Regions from separate parts of the Streptomyces sp. NPDC005151 genome, predicted to be linked through region 3. Evidence: riboswitches for the same ligand, from Rfam matches in the RefSeq annotation. Region 3 holds a riboswitch; each other region holds the start of a gene.
What was found. Region 3 has a riboswitch for cyclic di-AMP ahead of ACWD6R_RS33435 (M23 family metallopeptidase). Riboswitches for the same ligand answer to the same signal wherever they lie in the genome.

Region 1: it holds a riboswitch for cyclic di-AMP, as region 3 does, so the genes downstream of both, ACWD6R_RS04310 (transglycosylase SLT domain-containing protein) here and ACWD6R_RS33435 (M23 family metallopeptidase) in region 3, are expected to answer to the same signal.
Region 2: it holds a riboswitch for cyclic di-AMP, as region 3 does, so the genes downstream of both, ACWD6R_RS13665 (transglycosylase family protein) here and ACWD6R_RS33435 (M23 family metallopeptidase) in region 3, are expected to answer to the same signal.
Region 4: it holds a riboswitch for cyclic di-AMP, as region 3 does, so the genes downstream of both, ACWD6R_RS12785 (M23 family metallopeptidase) here and ACWD6R_RS33435 (M23 family metallopeptidase) in region 3, are expected to answer to the same signal.

The regions. Positions count from the first base shown of each region.
Region 1 covers NZ_JBSFYR010000004.1:103,440-109,343, forward strand. Annotated here, with positions in the region: gene ACWD6R_RS04295 (NAD(P)H-dependent amine dehydrogenase family protein) at 1-885, shown strand, start outside; gene ACWD6R_RS04300 (carboxymuconolactone decarboxylase family protein) at 882-1,361, shown strand; gene ACWD6R_RS04305 (GMC oxidoreductase) at 1,365-3,008, opposite strand; gene ACWD6R_RS04310 (transglycosylase SLT domain-containing protein) at 3,379-4,152, opposite strand; cyclic di-AMP (ydaO/yuaA leader) riboswitch at 4,155-4,342, opposite strand; gene ACWD6R_RS04315 (DUF5996 family protein) at 4,914-5,867, shown strand; gene ACWD6R_RS04320 (UBP-type zinc finger domain-containing protein) at 5,879-5,904, opposite strand, start outside.
Region 2 covers NZ_JBSFYR010000019.1:76,073-81,976, forward strand. Annotated here, with positions in the region: gene ACWD6R_RS13650 (nucleoside triphosphate pyrophosphohydrolase) at 1-530, shown strand, start outside; gene ACWD6R_RS13655 (cytochrome P450 family protein) at 540-1,829, shown strand; gene ACWD6R_RS13660 (transglycosylase family protein) at 1,935-2,846, shown strand; cyclic di-AMP (ydaO/yuaA leader) riboswitch at 3,147-3,318, shown strand; gene ACWD6R_RS13665 (transglycosylase family protein) at 3,322-4,053, shown strand; gene eno (phosphopyruvate hydratase) at 4,354-5,640, shown strand; gene ACWD6R_RS13675 (FtsB family cell division protein) at 5,834-5,904, shown strand, end outside.
Region 3 covers NZ_JBSFYR010000096.1:5,530-11,433, reverse strand. Annotated here, with positions in the region: gene ACWD6R_RS33445 (STM4012 family radical SAM protein) at 1-1,156, shown strand, start outside; gene ACWD6R_RS33440 (SGNH/GDSL hydrolase family protein) at 1,380-2,225, opposite strand; gene ACWD6R_RS33435 (M23 family metallopeptidase) at 2,552-3,499, opposite strand; cyclic di-AMP (ydaO/yuaA leader) riboswitch at 3,503-3,660, opposite strand; gene ACWD6R_RS33430 (alpha-galactosidase) at 3,943-5,904, opposite strand, start outside.
Region 4 covers NZ_JBSFYR010000017.1:87,510-93,413, reverse strand. Annotated here, with positions in the region: gene ACWD6R_RS12790 (PrsW family intramembrane metalloprotease) at 1-1,021, shown strand, start outside; gene ACWD6R_RS12785 (M23 family metallopeptidase) at 1,186-2,310, opposite strand; cyclic di-AMP (ydaO/yuaA leader) riboswitch at 2,322-2,474, opposite strand; gene ACWD6R_RS12780 (PP2C family protein-serine/threonine phosphatase) at 2,735-3,889, opposite strand; tRNA gene ACWD6R_RS12775 (tRNA-Met) at 4,119-4,192, opposite strand; gene ACWD6R_RS12770 (SPFH domain-containing protein) at 4,675-5,877, opposite strand.

The sequences.
Region 1 (5,904 bases), on a different contig from region 3:
GCCACCGGTCCCCGGGCCGTCGTGTACGCCGCGTCCGGCGACATCCGCCCCGACGAGGCCCTCGCCGACATCAGCAGGGCGATCCGGGCCGGGGCCGTGGTCGTCACCCCCGCGCTGTACGCACTGTACGACCAGTTGGGCGCCCCGTCGGAGCTGCGGGATCCGGTGCTGGCCGCCATCGCGGACGGTGGCGGCTCGCTGTTCGTCTCCGGTGTCGACCCCGGCTGGGGCAATGACGTCCTCCCGTTGCTGATCAGCGGACTCGGCACCTCCGTGGACGTGATCCGCTGTCAGGAGATCTTCGACTACTCCACCTACGACCAGGAGGAATCGGTCCGGTACCTGGTCGGCATGGGCCAGCCGATGGAGTACGAGCCGCTGATGCTCGCACCGACCGTCCCGACCATGGTGTGGGGTGGGCAGATACGGCTGATGGCCAGGGCTCTGGGAGCCGAACTCGACGACATTCGCGAGACGTTGGACCGGCGCCCGCTCAACGCCACGGTGAGCACCAGGACGATGGGCACGTTCGAGGCCGGCACCCAGGGCGCCGTGCGGTTCGAAGTGCAGGGCATCGTCGGGGGCGAACCCCGCATCGTCATCGAGCACATCACGCGCATCCACCCCTCCTGCGCACCGGACTGGCCGACGCCGCCCGACGGGGACGGCGCACATCGAGTGATCATCGAGGGCCGCCCGCGCATCGAGGTCACGGTCGAGGCCACCGACGAGGGCGAGAACAGGTCCGCGGGCGGGAACGCCACCGCGGTCGGCCGGCTCGTGAGCGCCATCGACTGGCTCGTGGACGCGGAACCAGGACTCTACGACGCGCTCGACGTCCCGCTGCGCCCCGCAGTCGGCAGGCTCGGAAGGAGACAGCCATGAACATCGACATCCCCGAGGGCAAGGACGCGATCGAGTACGTGTGGGGCGAGATGGTGCCCGGGATCGGGATCGCCGCATCGAACTTCTCGCTGTCGGTGTACGCCCACACGACCCTGGGACTGCGCGAGTTCGAAGCCGCGCGGTTGCGGATCGCCCAGATCAACGGGTGCGCCTTCTGCCTCGACTGGCGGACCGAACGGGACGGCGTGAAGGTCGAGGAGGAATTCGCCGACGCGGTGACCCAGTGGCGTACCACCGGCGTGTTCGACGACCGGACCCGGTTGGCCGCCGAATACGCCGAGCGGTACGCCCTGGATCACCACAACCTCGACGACGCGTTCTGGTCCCGGATGACCGCGCACTACAGCCAGCTGGAGATCGTGGAGCTGAGCATGAGCATCGGATCATGGCTGGCGTTCGGCCGGCTCAACCATGTGCTGGGCCTCGACACCGTGTGCGCGCTGCCCGGCCGTTGAGTGTCACAGGTCGGTGGCGATGATCTTCTCGATGTTCCGTTCGGCAAGCGCGGTGATGGTGACGAACGGATTGACGCTGGTGTTGCCGGGGATCAGCGAGCCGTCGATGACGTACAGGCCCGAGTAACCGTGCAGGCGGCCGTAGTTGTCGGTCGCCCGGTTCAGCACCGCGCCGCCGAGCGGGTGGTACGTGAGGTGGTCGCCCCAGATCTTGTAGGTGCCGAAGAGATCGGTCCGGTAGATCGTCCCCTCCTTCTGGTTGATCCTGTCGAAGATCGTCCTGGCGGCGTCGATGGACGGCTGCTTCCAGGCGGTCTGCCAGTTCAGGTCGACCGTGCCCGTCGCGGCGTTCCACGAGAACTCGGCCCGGTTCGGGTTCTTGGTGATGGACAGGTAGAACGAGGCGTACGTCTCGATCCCGGTGGGCAGCGGCGCGACCTCGGCGAACGCGCCACCGGCGGCCCAGTTGTCGATGCCGCCCGTGGGAATGGACGCCTGAAGGCTGCCGGTCGGGTCCCACAGGTGGTTGGCCCGGCCGCACATGACGTTGCCGTTGTCGCCCCACCCTTTGCCGATCTCGTTGTTCAGGCCGGGGAGCGCGCCGGTGGCTTTCAGCTTGACCAGCAACTTGCTGGTGCCCACGCTGCCGGCCGCGAAGAACACCCGGTCCGCGGTCACCGTCTTGGTGGCCGTGGTGGCGCCGCCGGTGTCGATCTGGTCGATGACGACCGTGTAGCCGCCACCTGCCGCCGGGGCGACCGAAGTGACCTTGTGGAGCGGCGCGATGGCGACCCTGCCGGTGGCCCTGATCCGGTCGATGTACGTCTTCTGCAGCGACTTCTTGCCATAGTTGTTGCCGTAGAGGATCTCACCGGCCAGCGCCGACCTGGGGACGGTTCCGGCCTCTTCCTGCTTCATGTAGTCCCAGTCGTACACGGTGGGCACGAAGACGAACGGGAAGCCGGCGCGCTCGGCCTGTTTGCGGCCGACCCGGGCGTACTGGTAGCACGCGGCGGTGTCGAACCAGGCCGGATCGCCAATGCCGGCCCCGAGCCCGGCATTGGCGCGCGGGTAGTAGATGCCGTACATCTCGTCGGCGTCCACCGACGGGAGCACGGCTCCGAAGTTCTCGCGCTTGGGGGTGACCGCCATCCCACCGTTGACCAGCGAGCCGCCACCGACGCCGCGGCCCTGGTAGACGGTGATCCCGCTGAACTCCTCGGCGTCGAGGATCCCTGTGCTGCGGGTGATGTTCTTGTCGATGGGGAAGCCGAGGAAGTTGCTGAGGGGCTGCTTGGTCCTGGTGCGGAGCCAGTACGACCGGCTGTCCGGGGAGGTCGTGTTGGCGAAGATCCTGCCATCGGGGCCGGGGGTGTCCCAGGCCATACCCATTTCGATCATGTGCACGTCGACGCCCGCTTGGGCGAGACGCAGTGCGGCGACGGAGCCGCCGTATCCGGTGCCGATCACCAGGGCCGGAACATGGGCCCCGGAGTCGATCGGAGCGGCTGCGGATCCGACCCCGGCCTGGGCCGGAGTGGTGTGACCCGCGAGGGCCACGGCTCCTAAAATAGAACCAGTTCCTGTGATGAATCTTCGACGCGAAACGTCCTTGGGGCCTGCATTGTGCATGGTAGAGTCACTCATGTGACACGCCTCACTCTCTAAAGAGTGAAACTGGTTCTACTGCCGTTCGCGCGTTAAGTCACTATATACCGGTGGGTAACATGCGCCCGATCGAGGCACCCCGGATACGCAACGTCGTGCGTCAGGCGGGCCGACCCCGGTGGCCTTCCTCGCTCGGCCGGGTGCCCGCATCCCCTGGGGCGAGCTCCATGTCGGCAGCCGTGACGTTTTCGCCGACGCAGGGTTCGTCGAGTCGGCAGGCCCACACTCAGGCGGGCCGTCATGCGGATCGACTTCTGAATCGTCTCCCGTGCGCGACACCGACGGGAACGGGTGGCGAGCCCCATCGGACCTTCGCCACCCGTCATACCTGAATCAATGCAACCGGGCCTCAGTAGGCCCCGAACACGTTGTCGATCGAGCCGTACTTGGCGGCGGCGTAGTTGCACGCGGCCGTGATGTTGGCGACCGGGTCGTAAGGGTCCATCGACGTACCGGGCACGTGGTAGGCCCGGAACGTGGGGTCGATGACCTGCAGGAGACCCTTGGACGGCGTGCCCGCGGCGGCGTTCGAGTCCCAGTTGTTGATGGCCCGGGGGTTGCCCGAGGACTCGCGCATGATGTTGCGGTGGATGCCGTCGTAGCTGCCGGGGATGCCGTGCTGGGCCATGACGGCCAGCGACTCCTTGATCCAGCCGTCGAGGTCGTTCGTGTACGTCGCGGGCTTCGCGGTGACAGCAGCGGCGGTGCTCGCGGCCGTCGTGGACTCGACTGCCGCGGGCGCGGCCTTGGCGCCGATGGTGAGCTTCTGGCCCGCGTGAATTACGCCGGGGTCGGCTCCGATGACCGCTCGATTGTCCTTGTACAGCTGCTGCCAACCGCCACTCACGGAATGACTCAGGGCGATCTTGTAAAGGGTGTCACCGGATATCACGGAATAGATGGAGGGCGTGGCTGCCCGCACGGCAGCCGGCTTGGCGGGGGCGGCAGCGGGCGCCACCGTCTTGGAGACGGCGACGGCGGTGACAGGCTGCGCCGGCGCTGCCGAGGCAACGGTTGCCCCGATCATCGGAAGCGCGAGAGCGGCTCCGCCTGTGCTCACGGCGATGAATCCGCGAGTCAGCGAAATGGACTTACGACGACGGTGGTTAACCTGTGCGGGCATGGCGCATTCCTCTCCGTCGCCTACGAGGTGAGCTGTCGGGTTGAGGCTGGAGTTGCCTGGCCGTATGGGAATACGACTTCACCCCTAGCCGTTCCGGATACCGGATCGGCGGCTTACGTGGGTCCCCCGCTCCTGCCGTACGTGAGTGGTCGGGTTCCCGGACGGCGGCAGGATTCGGCGTTCCATCCGGATTGACGGTGACCGTAGGCGAGAAACTCCGACCTGAACAAGCCCCCATTTTTCGATCACAATTCATTTACAAGATCGAGTCGCGGAAATTTTCGCATTCCACCCCGGTCCGCGAAGTCAACTTTCTTGGCGCAGAAGGGAACCGGGCGGCACGTCGCTGCGACCGCGGGCCCGGAAGGTGACTCTCACCACTCAGCCCGAAAAGGGCGATTTGCCCGGCACGCAAGGCCTCGGCCCGTGCGGGTTGCGCATTCACCAGAACGGCGAGCGGCTTCCCTTCATCGTCAAAATTGCGACATTTAGGAGATTTTGACGTCGGCGGACAGACACCGGCCTCCGACTCGTCGGGAAGGGCGTCCCCGGGGAGACGACCGGGAGCAGCCGCGCGTCACGCGTCTGCGCCGACTGCGGCGCACGAGTGGCCGCCCACCGGCCAGGCCGTGCCGGTTCACGCGAACGACACCACGGCGGCCGCACGAGGTGCCGTACACCTTCGGCGTGGCCATGATGGTGCGGAAGAACGCCCTGCCCGCCCGCCGGGACCGTCCGGCAGCACGAGAGAAGTGATGGCGATGGAGCTGTTCCCGCCCATGCCGCTCGCCGAGTGGCGTGACACCAAAGAGACGCTCCACCGCTTCGCGCAGGTCGTCGGAAAGATCCGTCTCGCGGCCAGTGTCCGGCGCAATCACTGGTGGAACGTTCCGTTTCACCTCACTGGCCGCGGTATCACCACCCGCCCCATGGGGCAGATCGACGGCAACCCGATTTTCACGGTGGACTTCGACTTCGTCGGCCATCGACTCGTCATCACAAGACTGGACGGCGTGTCGGTCTCGTTCCCGCTTTCGGGCCAGTCTGTGGCGTCCTTCCACAAGAAGGTCATGGCCGCCCTGGACACGCTGGGCATCGAGGTGGATATCAACGTGCCCAAGCCATTCGATCTGCCCGACACCGACCGGCCGTTCGCCGAGGACACCGAGCACGCGGCATACGATCCCGAACTGGCCAACCGGTATTGGCAGGTCCTCAGTCAAGTGGCGCTGGTCCTGGAGGAATTCGCGGCGCGGTTTTCGGGGAAAGTCAGCCCCGTGCACCATTTCTGGCACACCTTCGACATCGCTCACACCCGCTTTTCGGAGCGTCAGATCGACCAGCCCCGGCAGATCGACCCGGTGACGCGGGAGGCCTACTCCCGGGAAGTGATCAGCTTCGGTTTCTGGTTCGGTGACGACAAGTTCGCCGCGCCCGCGTTCTACTCGTACACCGCTCCCGAACCGGCGCGGCTGGCGGAGGAACCGCTCACTCCGGTGTCGGCGCAATGGGTGGATCGTGGCGGCAGCCACCTGGCGGTGCTGCCGTACGACGCGGCCCGCACCGAGAGCGATCCCCGTGCGGCCGTACTCGCCTTCTACGAAAGCGCCTATCAGGCCGGAGCGGGGCGCGCCGGCTGGGACATCGACCGACTCGCCTGTCCCGGCGGGATGACCGATCCGTGCCTGAGGACCCGTACGTCTGCCGGTGGATGAGGAGCGCGGCTTCAGTGCAGCTGCCGCTCCCAGTCCG
Region 2 (5,904 bases), on a different contig from region 3:
GGCTTGCCAAGTACGCCATCGAGGAGGCGTACGAACTCGTCGAGGCGATCGAGGACGGCGACCGCGACGAACTGCGCGAGGAGCTCGGGGACGTCCTTCTCCAGGTCGTCTTCCACGCCCGGATCGCGGAGGAGGACACGGACGAGCCGTTCTCCGTCGATGATGTCGCCGCGACCCTCGTCGAGAAGCTGATCCACCGCCATCCGCATGTCTTCGGTGACGAGACCGCCGAGACCCCGGAGGACGTTCACGCGCACTGGTTGCGTACCAAGGCCATCGAGAAGCAGCGCGACTCGGTCACGGACGGCGTCCCGCTCGGGCAGCCCGGACTGGCGCTGGCCGCGAAGCTGGCGAGCCGGGTCCGTGCCGCCGGACTCGATGTGCCGCTCCCGACGGGCGACAGCATCGGTTACGAACTCCTCGCCCTGGCCGTACGCGCGGAACAGGACGGCACGGACCCCGAGGCCGCCCTGCGCGCTGCGGGCCGCGCCTACCGGGACGCGATCCTCGCCGCGGAGGCCAGCGGATAACGTCAGGGGGTGAACGACAGCCCTGCCGACAGCCCCGCCGACGCCCCCGAACTCTTCACCTGGGAGTTCGCCACCGACCCGTACCCGGCCTACGCCTGGCTGCGCGAGCACAGCCCCGTGCACCGCACCGCCCTGCCCAGCGGGGTCGAGGCATGGCTCGTGACGCGGTACGAGGACGCCCGGCAGGCCCTCGCCGACGCCCGGCTCTCCAAGAACCCTGCGCACCACGACGAACCGGCGCACGCCAAGGGGAAGACCGGCATCCCGGGCGAGCGCAAGGCGGAGCTGATGACGCATCTGCTGAACATCGACCCGCCCGACCACACCAGGCTGCGCCGGCTGGTCTCGAAGGCGTTCACGCCGCGCCGGGTCGCCGAGTTCGCCCCGCGTGTGCAGGAGCTGACAGACCGCCTCATCGACGACTTCATCGAGGAGGGATCCGCGGACCTCATCCACGACTTCGCGTTCCCGCTCCCCATCTATGCGATCTGCGACCTGCTCGGCGTCCCGCGCGAGGACCAGGACGACTTCCGGGACTGGGCGGGGATGATGATCCGCCACGGCGGCGGTCCGCGCGGCGGCGTGGCCCGGTCGGTGAAGAAGATGCGCGGCTATCTCGCGGAGCTCATCCACCGGAAGCGGGAGAACCCGGGGGAGGACCTGATCTCGGGGCTGATCCGGGCGAGTGACCACGGCGAGCACCTCACCGAGAACGAGGCCGCCGCCATGGCCTTCATCCTCCTCTTCGCGGGATTCGAGACGACGGTCAACCTCATCGGCAACGGGGTGTACGCCCTGCTGCGCAATCCGGAGCAGCGGGAGCGGCTGCAGCGCTCGCTCGACGCGGGGGAGACAGGGCTGCTGGAGACCGGTATCGAGGAACTGCTGCGGTACGACGGTCCGGTGGAGCTGGCGACCTGGCGGTTCGCCACCGAGCCGCTGACCCTCGGCGGGCAGCGGATCGCGGCGGGTGACCCCGTACTGGTGGTGCTCGCCGCCGCAGACCGGGACCCGGAACGGTTTGCGAACCCGGACACGCTGGACCTCGCGCGGCGTGACAATCAGCACCTCGGATACGGGCACGGCATCCATTACTGCCTGGGAGCACCGCTTGCCCGACTGGAGGGACAGGCTGCCCTGGCCACGCTGTTGAGGCGCCTCCCGGACCTGCGGCTTGCGGTGGAACCTACCGATTTGCGATGGCGTGGCGGACTCATCATGCGTGGACTGCGCACGCTTCCGGTGGAGTTCGGTCCCGGCCGGCACTCCGATGAGGGTGACACTCTGTCAACTCTGTGACTTTCACGTGATCTGCGCTGCATCGACTTGTGACAAGCGTTCGAGTGCCGCTACGTTCACCGTTCGACTCACCAGTCACTCGTCAGTCACACGGAAGGCAACCCCATGGGCTCCGCGAACGGCAGGCACCGTCGCCCTCGCCAGGCACCCGCGATCGTCGTCGCCGCAGGCGTGACCGGTTCGGCCATCGCCATCCCCCTGCTCGGCGCGGCCGGTGCGCACGCCGCCGACGCCACGACCTGGGACCGGGTCGCAGAGTGCGAGAGCGGCGGCATGTGGAGCGCCGACCTCGGCAACGGCTTCTATGGCGGTCTTCAGTTCTCGCAGGACGCCTGGAAGTCGTACGGCGGTGAGGCGTACGCCCCGCGCGCCGACCTCGCCAGCCGCTCGCAGCAGATAACGGTCGCCGAGAAGGTCCTGGAAGACCAGGGGCCGAAGGCGTGGCCCAGCTGTGTGGCCATCTCCGGGCTCACGGAGGACGGGGTGTTGCCGGGGGTCGACCCGGGAATCGTGCCGTCGGCCGAACCGGCGGAGAGCGGGGACGCGTCCGAGGCACCGTCCGCCAAGGCGTCCGCCACGCCTTCGGGCAAGGCGTCCGCCACGCCTTCGGGCAAGGCGTCGCACAAGCCGTCGGCAGAGCCGTCAGCCACATCGCCATCCAAGAAGTCCGATTCATCCGACTCGCCCCAGAAATCCGGCTCGTCCGACAGTGAGGCGGGCGGCAAGCACCGCGGCGCGCCGGCCCCCGAGGTGAGCCAGGACACGGACAGGGGCGGCGACCGGGACTCGGGCCGGCATGCTTCCCGCGGTAACAGTGAGGGGCGCGACACGCGCGCGGCGGCAGCCGACGGCGATTACACCGTCCGGCCGGGCGACAACCTCTGGGCGATTGCTGACGTACAGAAGGTTCCCGGTGGATGGCCCGCTCTCTATGAGGCGAACAAGGGTGCGGTCGGCAGCGACCCGGGCCTCATCCTGCCTGGCCAGAGCCTCGGTCTCGGCGTGAAGTCGAAGTGAGAGCAGTCCGATAAACAGCTAAAAGCACCCCAAAAACCGGGGTAGTTCAGGGACCTATGTCCGCTTATGCGTAAGTGAGACATGGGTCTCTTTGCGTCAACTGGCGTGTCGCGTCTGTCGGGTCTGTCCGCATCGCCCCTCACCTGCGAAAACGCTGCGCAGTCAGATGCAGGTAAGGACTGATTGTCCGTTATGCCCATCTTTGAATGTCGAGGTTGCATACGTTTACGGTCGGAACCGCTCGCACCGCGGGCCCCGTCGACCGTCACGCCGAATCCTGCCGTCGGTCGAAGGGAACAGACGCGTAAAGCGCCGTAGGCAGGAGCGGGGGACCCAGGTAAGCCGCCGGGCCCGATGGTCGAAAGACCGTCAGGACCGGCTCGGGGTGAAGTCGCGTGCTAGGACATGCGACCGGGCAACTCACTTGGCCCGAACCCGACAGCTCACCTCGTAGGCGTCGGTGAGGAGAAGTTCCATGCTGCTGAACAGCAAGGGCAAGCACCGTCGCCCGTCCAAGGTCGTCCGTGTCGCCACGCTCGCCGGTGTCACCGGTGCCGCCATCGCCGCTCCCCTGATCGGTGCGACCGGTGCCTCCGCCGCCTCCGTCGCCACGTGGGACGCCGTCGCCCAGTGCGAGTCCGGTGGCAACTGGTCCATCAACACCGGCAACGGCTACTACGGCGGCCTGCAGTTCTCGCAGTCCAGCTGGGCCGCCGCCGGTGGTACGCAGTACGCCCCGCGTGCAGACCTCGCCACCAAGGCTCAGCAGATCGCCACCGCCGAGAAGCTCCTCGACATGCAGGGCCCGGGTGCCTGGGGCTGTGCCGGCGCCGGTCGCCTCACCAACGACGGTGTCGACCCGGGCGTCGACAACGGCTCCACCGCGCAGCAGAGCGCCCCGGCGCAGGAGTCGAAGCAGGCCGTGCCGAAGCAGGCCGCGCCGAAGCCGGCCGAGCGCACCGAGGCCCCCGCCGCCTCCCGCGCGGACCGCGGCACCGCCCCCAAGAAGACCGTCACCACGCCGACCGGCGAGAAGGTCGCCAAGGGTGACGGCGAGTACGAGGTGAAGTCCGGCGACTCGCTCAGCAAGATCGCCGCGCAGCACAAGGTGAAGGGCGGCTGGCAGCAGCTCTTCAAGCTGAACAAGGACATCGTCAAGGACGCCGACCTGATCTACCCGGGTCAGCAGCTCCACCTGACGAAGTAGGACGGGCGCTCGTGCACACGGGCTCTCCGTAGATACGGGCTCTCTCCTCCCCGAGCACCCCGATCCGGCGCGGATTCCCCCGTACGCGCCGGGTCGGGGTTTCCGCATCCACTGTTCAACTGTTGTCGTTACCGTCCAGTAGAAATCTGGACCTTTGCCCTGCTATGAGTGTCCTTGGGTCCTTTTTCGTCCCAGGAGGCGGGCAGTCGGCGGACCGAGACGGCCCAGCCGGATAGGCTCTTGTCGCAAGGCCAAAGCGATCCTGCACAACCAGCGTCATATCCCAGAAGGAGATGCCTCGTGCCGTCCATCGACGTCGTCGTAGCCCGGGAAATCCTCGACTCCCGCGGAAACCCCACGGTCGAGGTCGAGGTTGGCCTCGACGACGGCAGCACGGGCCGTGCTGCTGTTCCGTCCGGCGCCTCCACCGGTGCGTTCGAGGCCATTGAGCTTCGCGACGGTGACCCCAACCGCTACCAGGGCAAGGGCGTCGAGAAGGCCGTCCTCGCCGTGATCGAGCAGATCGGCCCGGAGCTCGTCGGCTACGACGCCACCGAGCAGCGGCTGATCGACCAGGCCATGTTCGACCTGGACGCCACCGAGAACAAGGGCTCGCTCGGCGCCAACGCCATCCTCGGCGTCTCGCTGGCCGTCGCGCACGCCGCGTCCGAGGCCTCGGACCTGCCGCTGTTCCGCTACCTCGGTGGCCCGAACGCGCACCTGCTGCCCGTCCCGATGATGAACATCCTCAACGGTGGGTCGCACGCCGACTCCAACGTGGACATCCAGGAGTTCATGATCGCCCCGATCGGCGCGGAGTCCTTCTCCGAGGCCCTGCGCTGGGGCGCCGAGGTCTACCACACGCTGAAGAAGGTCCTGAAGACCAAGGGCCTGTCGACCGGTCTCGGCGACGAGGGCGGCTTCGCGCCGAACCTGGAGTCGAACCGCGCTGCCCTGGACCTCATCCTCGAGGCCATCAAGGAAGCCGGTTACGCCCCGGGCAAGGACATCGCGCTCGCGCTCGACGTCGCCGCCTCGGAGTTCTACAAGGACGGCAAGTACGAGTTCGAGGGCAAGTCCCGCTCGGCCGCCGAGATGACCGAGTACTACGAGGAGCTCGTCTCCGCGTACCCGCTGGTCTCCATCGAGGACCCGCTGTACGAGGACGACTGGGCCGGCTGGAACGTCATCACCCAGAAGCTCGGCGCCAAGGTGCAGATCGTCGGCGACGACCTGTTCGTCACCAACCCGGAGCGCCTGGCCCGCGGCATCGAGGAGGGCTCCGCCAACGCCCTGCTCGTCAAGGTCAACCAGATCGGTTCGCTGACCGAGACCCTGGACGCCGTCGAGCTGGCCCAGCGCAACGGCTTCAAGTGCATGATGTCCCACCGCTCCGGCGAGACCGAGGACGTCACCATTGCCGACCTCGCCGTCGCGGTGAACTGCGGCCAGATCAAGACCGGCGCCCCGGCCCGCTCGGACCGCGTCGCCAAGTACAACCAGCTGCTGCGCATCGAGGAGATCCTCGACGACGCGGCGGTGTACGCGGGCCGCTCCGCGTTCCCGCGGTTTCGCTCTGCGAACTGATCAGCACAGCGCTCTGCGAACTGATCAGCACAGCGCTCTGCGAACTGATCAGCACAGCGCTCTGCGAACTGATCAGCACAGCAAGGGCTGATCGCAGGCCCGGTACCGGGCAAAGGCCCCGGCCTCCGTCCGTCCCCGCACTCGGTCCCGTACCGTGTGCGGGGACGGACGTGCGTAGTGGGGAGGCGGAGACATGGCCGCGAAGGACCGGGACCGGTTCTCCACCGCGACCCGGCTGCGACTGCTCGGTGAGCAGACCGCCGC
Region 3 (5,904 bases):
CGGCGGCACCCCCACCTTCCTGACGGCCGCCGAGCTGGAGCGGCTCTGCGACATCGCGGAGAAGCGGATGGGCGCCGACCTGCGGTCCGTGCCGCTGTCGGTCGAGACCTCGCCGTCGACCGCAACGACCGACCGGCTGGCCGTCCTCACCGACCGCGGGACGACCCGGATCAGCATCGGCGTACAGAGCTTCGTCGACGCCGAGGCACGCGCGGCGGTCCGTCCCCAGCGCCGCGCCGATGTGGAGGCGGCGCTCGGCCGGATCCGGGACGCACGCATCCCGGTCCTCAACATCGACCTGATCTACGGCATCGACGGACAGACCGAGGTCAGCTGGTGTTCCTCTCTGGACGCGGCCCTCGCCTGGCAGCCGGAGGAGCTGTATCTCTATCCGCTCTACGTGCGCCCGCTGACCGGCCTGGGCCGGCTCGGCGCCGACGCCGACGCCGAAGCAGCGGCGGACGCGGCCTGGGACGAGAAGCGGCTGTGGCTGTACCGGGCGGGCCGGGACCATCTCCTCGCCCACGGCTACGAGCAGGTGTCGATGCGGATGTTCCGCCGCGCCGACACCCCGCAGCAGGGCCCCGCCGACTACGCGTGCCAGACGGACGGCATGATCGGGCTGGGCTGCGGCGCACGCTCGTACACCAGTCGGCTGCACTACTCCTTCGACTACGCGGTGGAGATGCGGGAAGTGCGGGCGATCATCGACGGCTACACCGCCACCAAGGAGGTCTATCTCTGGGTCAATGCCGCTGAGGGGCAGAGCTACACGGACGAGGAGGCGGACCGCTGGACGGCCCTCGACCCCCTCTTCCCGTACAGCCGTCACCCGCACCGCTCGGCAGGCATGCCGTGCCGGACCGGCGAGTCCGTCATCTCGGTGGACGGCGACGGCACGGTGCGCCGCTGCCACTTCGTCCCGGCCGAGCTGGGCAACCTGTACGACGGCAGCTACCGGCGTGCGCTCGGTCCGCGGGCCTGTCCGGTCGCCGTCTGCGACTGCCACATCGGCTATGTGCATCTGGAGACACTGCCGTTGTACGACGTCTTCGCGGGTGGCGTCCTGGAGCGCATACCGGCCCGGCGCCCGGGCATACCGGCGCCCTCGGGACGCCGGTTCCTGCCGGTGTCCCCCGTCGCCGGACAGGCCTGAAGCCCCCGAGAGGCAGAAAGGGAACCGGCCCGTCCGGCAGATGGGGCCAGAGAGGGCTCCTCTAAGACCGACCGGCAAATGGGGGGGTGGGAGAAGGAGCGGGGCTGGGTGCGTGCAGCTGCAAGGCGGAGGATTGAGGCATGGCGGAGCCATGGTGATTGACGACAACGCGGCAGATGTGCGTGCCCAGCCCCGCGACGCCGCCCTCCATTTGCCGGTCGGTCTAAAGCGGCAGGAGGTCCGGCCGCTTCGCCTCGACGTGGTCGCCGGAGGACTCGCCGCGCAGCCGCCGCCCTATCCACGAAACCAGGTACTCACGCGCCCAGTGGATGTCGTCGCGCCGGACCTCCAGCGTGCCGCGCTGTGCCTGCGGGGGCCATTCCTGGTCGGGGTCGGCCGGTACATCGAGGCCGAGGACCTGGGCGGCGCGCAGCGCGACCCGGGTGTGTCCCTCGGGCGACAGGTGGAGCCGGTCGTCGTCCCAGGCGCGCCGGTCCTGCACGGACTTCAGCGACCACAGGTCGAGGACCGGGCAGTCGTAGCGATCGGCGATGGAGCGCACATGGGCGGTGTACGTGGCGATCTTGCCGCGCAGATGGCGCAGGACGGGAACGCCGCGGGTGTCGAAGCCGGTCGTCACCAGGACGGTGCCGACCGAGTCGGTGAGCTCGGCGACCGCGCGCTCGAAGCGCTCGGCCACGTCGTCGGGGTCGGTGCCGGGCCGGATGATGTCGTTGCCGCCCGCGCAGAAGCTCACCAGATCGGGTGCGAGCTCCTTGGCGCGCGGTACCTGCTCCTCGACGATCTGGTCGAGGAGGCGTCCGCGTACGGCGAGATTGGCGTACCGGAAATTTCCGTGTGCGGAGCCCTCGGAGCTCGTCGCCGCATCGGTGTCCGGGAGCTGGTCCGCGAGAAGTACCGCGAAACGGTCCGCCCAGCCGACGAAGGTTCCGTCCGGGCCGGGGTCTCCGACTCCCTCGGTGAAGCTGTCGCCAATCGCTGCGTACGACCCGATGGCGCCCTGCCGGTTGATGACGCCACGTTGATTGTTTCTCGAATCGTCTGCCACAAGCGCATATCCTGCACCGCTGAATGTGACCTACGCGACCGTAATAAGGGGTTGACGGGTGGTGAGATAGACCACCCGGTCAGGTTTTGGCAAAGGGGGAATAACGCCCCCCGCGGTAGGGAGTGGATCAGCGAGCGGCGTCATGCGGCTTCGATTGCAAGGCGGAGGACGGAGTCGACGCGGAGCGTCGGCGACTGACGACAACGCCGCCAGCGGAGTCGCAGGGCGTCGGGAGCCCACTCCCTATCGCGGGGGAGGCCGTAAGTGAAGGGGCGGTGCGTCGCCGCGCACCGCCCCTTCACCGAGCCGACCGGATCAGCCGTGGATCAGACGTGGATCCCGTGCGAGGCCAGGTAGGCGATCGGGTCGATGTCCGACCCGTACGCCGGGCCAGTGCGGACCTCGAAGTGCAGGTGCGGGCCGGTGGCGTTGCCGGTGGCACCGGAGAGGCCGACCTGCTGGCCTGCGGTCACGGTCTGGCCCGCCGAGACGGAGAGCGAGGACATGTGGCCGTACTGCGAGTAGTGGCCGTCGGCGTGCTTGATGACGACCTGGTTGCCGTACGCGCCACCCCAGCCGGCGGTGACGACGGTGCCGGAGGTGATCGCCTTCACGCTGGTGCCGGTGGCGACCGGGAAGTCGATACCCGTGTGGCTGCCGCTGGACCAGTTGGAGCCGGAGGCACGGTAGGCGGTGGTGTGGTTGCCCGGGACCGGGTGGACGTAGCCGGAGCTGTTGCTCCGACCGGCCGAGGCGGAGGACGTGGTGGTCTTGACGGACTCCGAAGCCTTGGACTGCGACGCGGACTTGTCGGCCGAGGAGGTCGACGGAGCCTTCGACGGGGCAGCCTTCGACGGAGCCGGGGCGGACTGCGTGGTGTCCGTCGTCGCGGCGGAGTCGGCCGGCTTGCCGCCGAGCGTCAGCTTCATGCCCGGGAAGATAAGGCTCGGGTTCTCGCCGACGACCGCGCGGTTGTCCTGGTACAGCTGCTGCCAGCCGCCCTTGACCTGCTGCTCGGCGGCGATCTTCGACAGGTAGTCACCGGCAACGACGGAGTACGTCCGGGTCTCGACCTTGTTCTTCACGACCGGCGCGGCCTCGGCGGCGACGTGCGTGGCTGCCGACTGCGCGGTGGGCGCGGCCTGCTCCGCGGCGTGGGCACCGGTGGCGCCGAGCAGCGGAAGGGCGATGACGGCCCCACCGGCGCCGACGGCGGCGACGCCACGGGCGATCGTGCTGGACTTGGTACGGCGGTGCTTACCCGATGTGGGCATGAAGAATTTCCTCTCCGGCGCCTACGAGGTGAGCTGTCGGGTTCGGGCTGGAGATGCCCGGTCGCAGTTCGCGACTTCACCCCGAGCCGGCCGGATCTCTCCGGGCGGCGGCTTACCTGGTTCCCCCGCTCCTGCCACACGTGAGTGGGTGCGAATTCCGGGCGGCGGCAGGATTAGGCGGTCCGTCCGGATTGAGGGTGACCGTAGGCGAGCGAGGACGGCGGAAACAAGCCATCGACTACTCAGGGGAATCCACGCCGGGAAATCGGCGCGGAATTCCGGTCACCCTCCGTGGATTACGGATCTTGGCTTTCCGCGCGACGTCCGGAATACCCATCTGTGGCGCCACCACACACCGTCACGGATATGATCCCGCTCACGAGGAAGGCATCATCTCCCGCAGAAATAGGCCATGTTCCACTAAAAGTCGCAATACGGACATGTCACGAACGTTCGCCACGTCGGAGCCTCAGTACCTTCGCGTCCAGGTCCCCCCGCAGCCCGGTGTGCAGACCCTGATGCAGCAGCACGGCACCGTGGTGGACCGCCCCGGTGTCCAGGTCGGTGTAGGTCGCCGCGGGGTCGAGCCCGCGCAGCCGCAGGGCCGGCGGCCGCTCCCCGTACCGCTGCGCCTCCAGCCACATCAGCACCACGGCCTCGTCGCCGTGCACGTACTGCACGGCGCTGAGCCCACCGCGCGGGGCACGCAGCCGGTACAGCGCGCCGTGCTGCACGGCGGGACGGATCTCCTTGTAGAGATCCACCCAGCTCCGCGCCTCGGCCAGCTCCTCGTCACTCCACTCGGTGAGATCCCCGCCGACCCCGAGCACCCCGGCCATCGCGCTGACGAAGCGGAAGCGCAGCGAACTGACCCTGCTGTTGAGCTGGACATTCGGACTGTCGGTGACCCAGGCGGCCATCACCCGCGCCGGATGGATCTGCCCGAAGCCCTCCTGGATGGCGAGCCGGTCGAGCGGGTCGGTGTTGTCGGAGGTCCACACCTGGTCGGTACGGGCGAGGATCTCCAGGTCGATCCGGCCACCGCCGCCCGAGCAGGACTCGAAGGCGACGCCGGGGTGGGCGGCCCGCAGCCGGTCGATCAGCGCGTAGAGCGCGTCCACATGTGCGATCCAGAGCTTCTGCGGATAGTCCTCGCCCGGCCAGCCCGCATCGGTGAAGCAGCGGTTGAAGTCCCATTTCACATAGTCGATCGGGGCGCTGGAGAGCAGCGTGTCGAGCTGCTCCCACAGATAGTTCTGCACATCGGTCCGGGCCAGATTGAGCACCAGCTGATGACGGAATTCGGTCCGGGTCCGCCCAGGGAAGTGCTGCACCCAGTCGGGGTGCGCGCGATACAGATCACTGTCGGCGTTCACCATCTCCGGCTCGACCCAGATGCCGAACTGCATGCCGAGTCCGTGCACTTCGTCGGCGAGCGGCTTCAGCCCGCCGGGGAATCGCTCGGGGTTGGGGGTCCAGTCGCCGAGTCCGGCCCGGTCGCTGGTGCGCTGCCCGAACCATGCGTCGTCCACGACGAACAGCTCGACGCCCATCGCCGCGGCGCGCTCGGCGAGGGCGCGCTGCTGGTCCTCCGCGATGTCGAAGCCGGTCGCCTCCCAGGAGTTGTAGAGCACCGGCCGCAGGCTCTCGGCGTCCGGGACGACATGGGCCAGTTGCCAGGCGTGCCAGGACCGGCTCGCCCCGCCGAACCCTTCGGCGCTCCACAGTCCGGCGAACACCGGTGTGGTGTACGTCTCCCCCGGTGCGAGCCGCAGCAGCCCGGAGTCGTCGTATCCGGCGCCTCCGGTGATCTGCACAAGCCCGTCGGGGAGCTGCTGCACCGCGATCCGCCACGAGCCGGACCAGCCGAGCGCGCAGCCGTACACCTCGCCCTCCTCCTCGGTGGCGGCGCCGTCCGCGTCGAGCGCGACCCAGGGCAGGAACTGGTGTCCGGTGTGGCCGCGCCTGCTGGAGAGGACCTTCTCGCCGTACGTCAGATCCGACCGTACGAGCTGTGTCTCGGCCGCCCAGCGGCCGTGCAGCTGGCTCAGCCGCCAGCTGTCGCGGGCGGGCAGCGCCCAGGCCGCCGCGTCGGCGCGCAGCAGCTCCAGCGGCGGACCGTCCGGACCGGTGTGGGTGACGGTGGCCCAGCGCTCGATGACGTCGGAGTCATCCCGCATCCGGTAGTGCAGCGTGAGCGCGAGCCGCTGCACGGAGTCGGCGAACGCGATACGGAGTTCATCGCCGTCCACGGCGGCCCCGGCGAACGCCCATTCGGTGCCACGGACTTCGGGGGTGCGTACGGAGAGAGCGGGCCGAACGAAGCGGGGGCCGCCCTCGACCGGGTACTCCTCGCGGCCGTCCAGCTGCGACTCGAAGCCCCGGAAGGGCGGCTCGGGCGCGGC
Region 4 (5,904 bases), on a different contig from region 3:
GTTCCGGCGACGGGACTTCGGCGGTGTCGTCGCCGGCGTAGTCGTCGCCGGCTTCACCGCGACGGGCTTCGCCTTCACCGAGAACATCCTCTATCTGGGCAACGCGTTCGGCGAGGACCAGCAGATCGGCAACTCGGGCCTGGCGTCGGTCACGGCCGCGACCTTCTTCGTACGAGGGGTGATGACGCCGTTCGCGCATCCCCTCTTCACCGTGCTGACCGGCCTGGGCTTCGGCTTCGCGGCGCTGAGCGCACACCGCAACCGCATCCGCCGCATCGCGCTGCCGATGCTCGGACTGATCCTCGCCATGGGCACGCACGCCCTGTGGAACGGCTCGGGGACGTTCGGCCCGTACGGCTTCTATGTCGTGTACGGGGTGTTCATGGTCCCGGTCTTCGGACTGGTCACCTGGCTGGCGATCTGGTCCCGCCAGCAGGAGCTGCGCACCCTGGCGACCGAGCTGCCCGCGTACGCGGCCGCCGGCTGGCTGACCCCTGCCGAGCCGCTCGCGCTCTCCTCGATGCGGGCCCGCGGCCTGGCCCGGGACCTGGCGCGCCGGCAGCACGCGCAAGCGGGGTACGGAGCCCCGGGCTACGGGTACGCCCCTGCCTACGGCCCCGCCCACGGCGCTCACAGCCGGATCGCGCCGCAGATACGGAGCCACGCCAAGGCGCAGGCCAGGGCGCGCGGCAAGGCTGCGGCGCGGGCGGTCGCCGAGTACGAGTCGTTCGCCACGTCCCTGGCATTCCTGCGCCGCAGGGCCGGCCGCGGGGCGGCGGAACCGGACTTCACCGCACGTGAACTGGAACTGCTGCACCATCTCTGGCAGCGCCGGGAGGTGGCCGCCCCCGCCCTGGCGTACGCGGCACAGGCGACGGGCCGTCTGCGCCCGCACTACACGGCCCCGGCGCCGGTTCCGCAGCAGTACCAGCCGTACGGCGGCCACAACCCGTACCTGTCGCCCCCTGGGCAGCCGTATCACCAGCCGCCCCACGGGCGCGGCAGCGCCCCGCTCCGCTAGTGCCCCTCCCGGCAAGCTTTGCCCCGTCGCACCGCCCAGCCGCTGCCTCTTCCCCAAGGGGGCACTCGTGGACAAACGGACCGGCAGCCCTGACGTCGGGGGGTGAGCGTCAGGACTGCCGGGGATCGGTGGCGGGCCGGTGGGACCGGCCCGCGTTCATCGGGTCAGACCGTGAGGCCCTTGTCGCGCAGCCAGGTCATCGGGTCGATGCCCGTGCCGCTCGGGGTGTGGACCTCCAGGTGGAGGTGGGGACCCGTCACATTTCCGGTGGCGCCGACGCGGCCGATGGTCTCACCGGTGGTGACCTTCTGGCCGGCGCTGACGTCGATCGACGACTGGTGACAGAACCACAGCTCCGTACCGTCCTCGAGCTCCAGGACCGTGCGGTAGCCGTAGGAGCCGGACCAGCCCGCCGACTTGATGGTGCCGGTGTGGATGGCCTTGATCGGGGTGCCGGTCGGCGCCGCGAAGTCGAGACCGGTGTGGTAGCCGGAGGACCACATCGAACCGGCTTGGCCGAAGGTCGAGGTGACCGTGTACGAGGAAGTGGGGATGGCGTAACTGGCGGCCAGTTTGGCGAGCCGCTCGGCCTCGGCCTTCGCCTTCGCCTCTTCCTCCGCCTTCTTCTTCTCGGCCTCGGCCTTGGCCTCGGCGATGTCCTGCTTCTGCTTCGCCTCGGCTGCCGCCTTCTCCGCGGCGGCCTTCTCCTCGGCCGCCTTGGCCTCCGCGTCGGCGGCGTTCTGCTGCTGCTCGGCCTGCTGGAGGATACGGGCGCGGAGCGCCTCGCCGGCGTCGGTGGCGCCCTGCTCGGCCTCGGCGGTGGTGATGCCCGCGCTGGTCAGCGGTGCGGCGGCGGTCTTGGCCTGGGCCTGGGCCTGGTCGGTGGCGGACCCCTCGGAGAACAGCGCGCCCACGCCGGGGAGGGAGTTGGCGTCGGGGAGCTTGTCCGCGACGGAATCGGGAAGGGAGATGGAGACCGGCGGCTTGCTCTGCGCGGTGGCCATACCGCCCGCGCCGACGGCCGCGATGACGCCGACGCCGAGAACCGTGGAGCTACGGGCGAGCCCGTTGCGCTGCTTGGCGACGCGGTGCCTGCCGCGTACGGGGCGGACGGACTCCTCGGTGGGGTTCCATTCCTCCCAGGCCCGGTCGGTCTCTCCGAAGCCTTCGGTCCCGGACTCGGTGGTGAACCCGGTGCCGAACTCGGTGTCCGTCCCGGATCCGTACTCAGTGGTGAAGTCGGAGCCGAACCGGGAAGGGGCTTCGGGGGCAGGCTTGTTGGACGCCACGGAGGCGCACTCCTTTCCTTCCTTCTCGCCTACCGGGTTAGCTGACGGGTTCGGAGCAGGAAGGTCTCCTACGGATCCCTCTGCCTCTCACGAGACACAGGTGTCCGATTCACCCCATGTAGGTGGTTCCCCGGTTCCCTTGCGGAATTCGGCGCTCGCGCACGGTGCCGCCACTGACGACGGCTGGGACGACCGCGCTGCGTTATCGAACGTTAATAGACACACGGGCCTGATTCCAAGCCGTTCCCACTGATCGTTCACGGCCTTGGCCTGGACTTTACGGGACACAACCGGGTGGAATCGGGCGAGTTGACCCGGGCTCAGCCACTACCGTCTTTCTGACGTTGCGTCAAACGTTATGCAGAGCGGCACTCTTCGATTACGCACGGTGGCATCGTCCTCGTGTGCTCACCGCGGCCACGCCTCATTCCTGCCCGCGCCCCACGATCTTCACGGTCCTGCGGCGCTCCGGCTGCCCCTCCGCGGGCCGTACGACCGCGACCAGCGCCAGGTCGTCGGTGGACTTGCCGCCCGTGTGCAGCCGTACGTCATCGGTCAGCGCGGACAGCAGCTCCTCGGGCCCGGGGAAAATCCGCCCACGCAGCCGGGCCGCCGGGTCGTAGAACACCCCATGCTTGTCGCGCGCCTCGGAGAGACCGTCGGTGTAGACGAGCAGCGTGGTCCCGGCGGCCAGACTCCAGGCGTCGGCCAGGTCCGGCCACGCCCCCAGACCCATGCCGAGCGGCAGCGCGGGCACGCTCGGAACCAGCACCTCCACCCCCCCGTCGGGGTGGAGCAGCAGCGGCTCGGGGTGGCCGCGGTTGACGATCCGCACCTCGGCCGCACCGTGCGGGATCTCGGCGAGTACGGCGGTGACGAACCCCTCGACCGGATCGATCCCGCCGCGTCGCTCCCCCTCCCGGGCCAGCGCCCGCTCCAGCCGCTGCGCCACGCCCTCCAGCGAAGCCTCGTGCTCGGCGACCTCCCGGAACGCGCCGATGATCACCGCCACCGCCTCGACCGCGTCGAGCCCCTTGCCCCGCACGTCCCCGACCACCAGCCGCACGCCGTGCGGGGTGTCCACCACGGCGAACAGGTCGCCGCCGACGAACTCGTCCGCCTGTGCCGCCTCGTACCGCGCGGCGACCTGCAGCCCGCCGATCCAGTCGTCCGGCTCCGGCAGCACGGCCCGCATGGCGGTCTCCGCGATGACCCGCGCCGAAGCCAGCTGCTCATTGCCGCGCCCTACGACTCCGTTGATGAAGAGGGCGAGGACCGAGGCGGTGAGCACGGTGATGACCTCGAGGGACGGCACGACCTGCAGCACCGTGCCGCTCTCGCTCCGCAGGACGAGGATCGAGAGCAGCGAGGCGACGCCGATACGGACGGTGCCCGCCCGTGAGAAGAACGGTGCGGCGACCAGCGGGGCCGCCACGAACAGCGGCACGGCGGTGAACGGCGGCGGGGTGAGGATGTCGAACACGAGCCCGGCGGCGATCAGCAGCGCCGGCAGCGCGCGGACGAACCGCCGGGAAGGGCTGCCGCCTCCGCCCCGCACCCCGAGCGGCTTCTCCGCCATCCCCACCTGTGGTCTCCTGCCCGGTACGCGCAGCGGCTCCTGCGGTCTCCTGCCCGATACGCCCCACGGCCTCCTGCCCGGTACGCGCCTGGCTGCGGACGGTGCCGCACCCCACTCCCCCAGGCTTGCCGGAGCGGCGTCGCGCGGCGACTCCGCATCGGCCGAAGGGGGGACGGAAAACACGAATCAGGCCCGGCACGCTCTATGCATGCCGGGCCTGATTCTTCAGTAGCGGGGACAGGATTTGAACCTGCGACCTCTGGGTTATGAGCCCAGCGAGCTACCGAGCTGCTCCACCCCGCGTCGGTAAACACAACTCTACGCCATCCGGGGCGGACAGTTGACCATTTACTGATCCGCCTGCACCCATCCGCTCCCGCCACTGGCCCAAGGCACCGAATTCGAGAAGCAGTTGCCGGCGAAGTGCCTTCTGCCGCAGGGTTTCTGCTGCACCCTCCGGACCGGCGGGCTGCCCGTGTGAGAACACCGCTGGGCACGCGCCATCGCCTTGCCCGACGATCGGTGCGGTGATGAGTGCGGGGTCAATGACGTGATCATCGGTCTGCCGGACAGCGCGTCGGCCAACGCGGCCAACGCGGTCAACCATGCGGTACGGGGCTGATCAGCGGGTTCACCGCGGGATTCATGGGGTTCTGATGCATCAGCGAAAGGTTTCCGCAGCCGCACGGGCAGCGATGGACGAGGCTGTCGCCACCCCCGCAGCGGAATCCCCCGTGGCGGAATCCCCCGCCCCGGAGGCCTCCGGGGCGGAGAAGCAGCCCGGCTCAGTTCGAGTCGGTGATGTGCGGGGCCCGCTTCGCGTCGACCGCCGGCTTCGCCGTGCTCGCACCGCGCTGGAGTGCGTGGAGGATCGCCATCCCCTGGCTGACCACGCCCGCCGCCATCTCATTGACACCGTTGGTGCCGTTGAGCACGGTGAGGTCGGCCCCCGACATCCCGCGGGCGGCCGCGTCGGCCAGGGCCGGCAGGTTCTCCACGATCCGGTTGGCCGCGATCAGCTCCTGATTGCCGTCCCGGAGCGAGGCGGCACGCGCGGTGTTGGCGTCGGCCTGCGCCTGGGCGACGGCCCGTTCGGCGTACGCACTGCCGTCGGCCTGGAACTTCGCCTGGTCGCGGGCGGCCTCGGCAAGCGTGCGCTGCCGGTACGCCTCGGCGTCCGCCGGACGCCTGACCTCCGCCTCCAGCCGTTGCGCGGCCAGCGCCGCCTGCCGCTCGGCCAGTGCGGTCTGCTCCTCGACGACCTCGTGCGAGGCCCTGGCCTGGGCGAGCGGTCCGGCCTGGGCGGCGCGGGCGTTGTACTGCTCGGTCTCGGCGAGGAAACCGGCCCGCTTGATCGCGGTGTCCCGTTCGTACTCGGCCTTGAGCGCCGCGGCCTGCTGCTCCCGCTCGGACGCCTCCTGGTCCGCTCTGGCCTGGGCGATCCGGGCCTGGCTGGCGACGGCGGCCGCGTGCGGGGCGGCGAGGTTGTTGATGTAGCCGGTGGAGTCCTCGATCTCCTGGATCTGGAGGGCGTCCACGACGATGCCGAGCTTCTCCATCTCGCCGTGGCTGCCCGCGATGACCTCCTGGGAGACCCGGTTCCGCTCCCGGATGATCTGCTCGACGGTCAGTCCGCCGACGATGGAACGCAGGTGTCCGGCGAAAATCCGGCCGGCGAGCTCCTCCATCTGGTCCTGTTCGGACAGGAAGCGGCGGGCGGCGTTGGCGATGGAGACGGCATCGTCACCGACCTTGAAGACGGCGACGGCGCGGACGTTGAGACGGATGCCCTGCTGGGTGACGCAGTCCTCGGTGATCTCCGCCTCGCGCAGCGCCAGGGAGAGCATGCGCGCCTTCTGCTTCACCGGTATGACGAAGCTGCCGTGACCGGTGACGATCCGGAACTGGGTGTCCTGGGTCTGCCGTTTCGATTTCGATCCGGAGATGAGCATCGCCTCGTTGGGGGCGGGAACGTGCCAGAACAACATGAGCGGACTCCTGCCGTACGCCTTTCT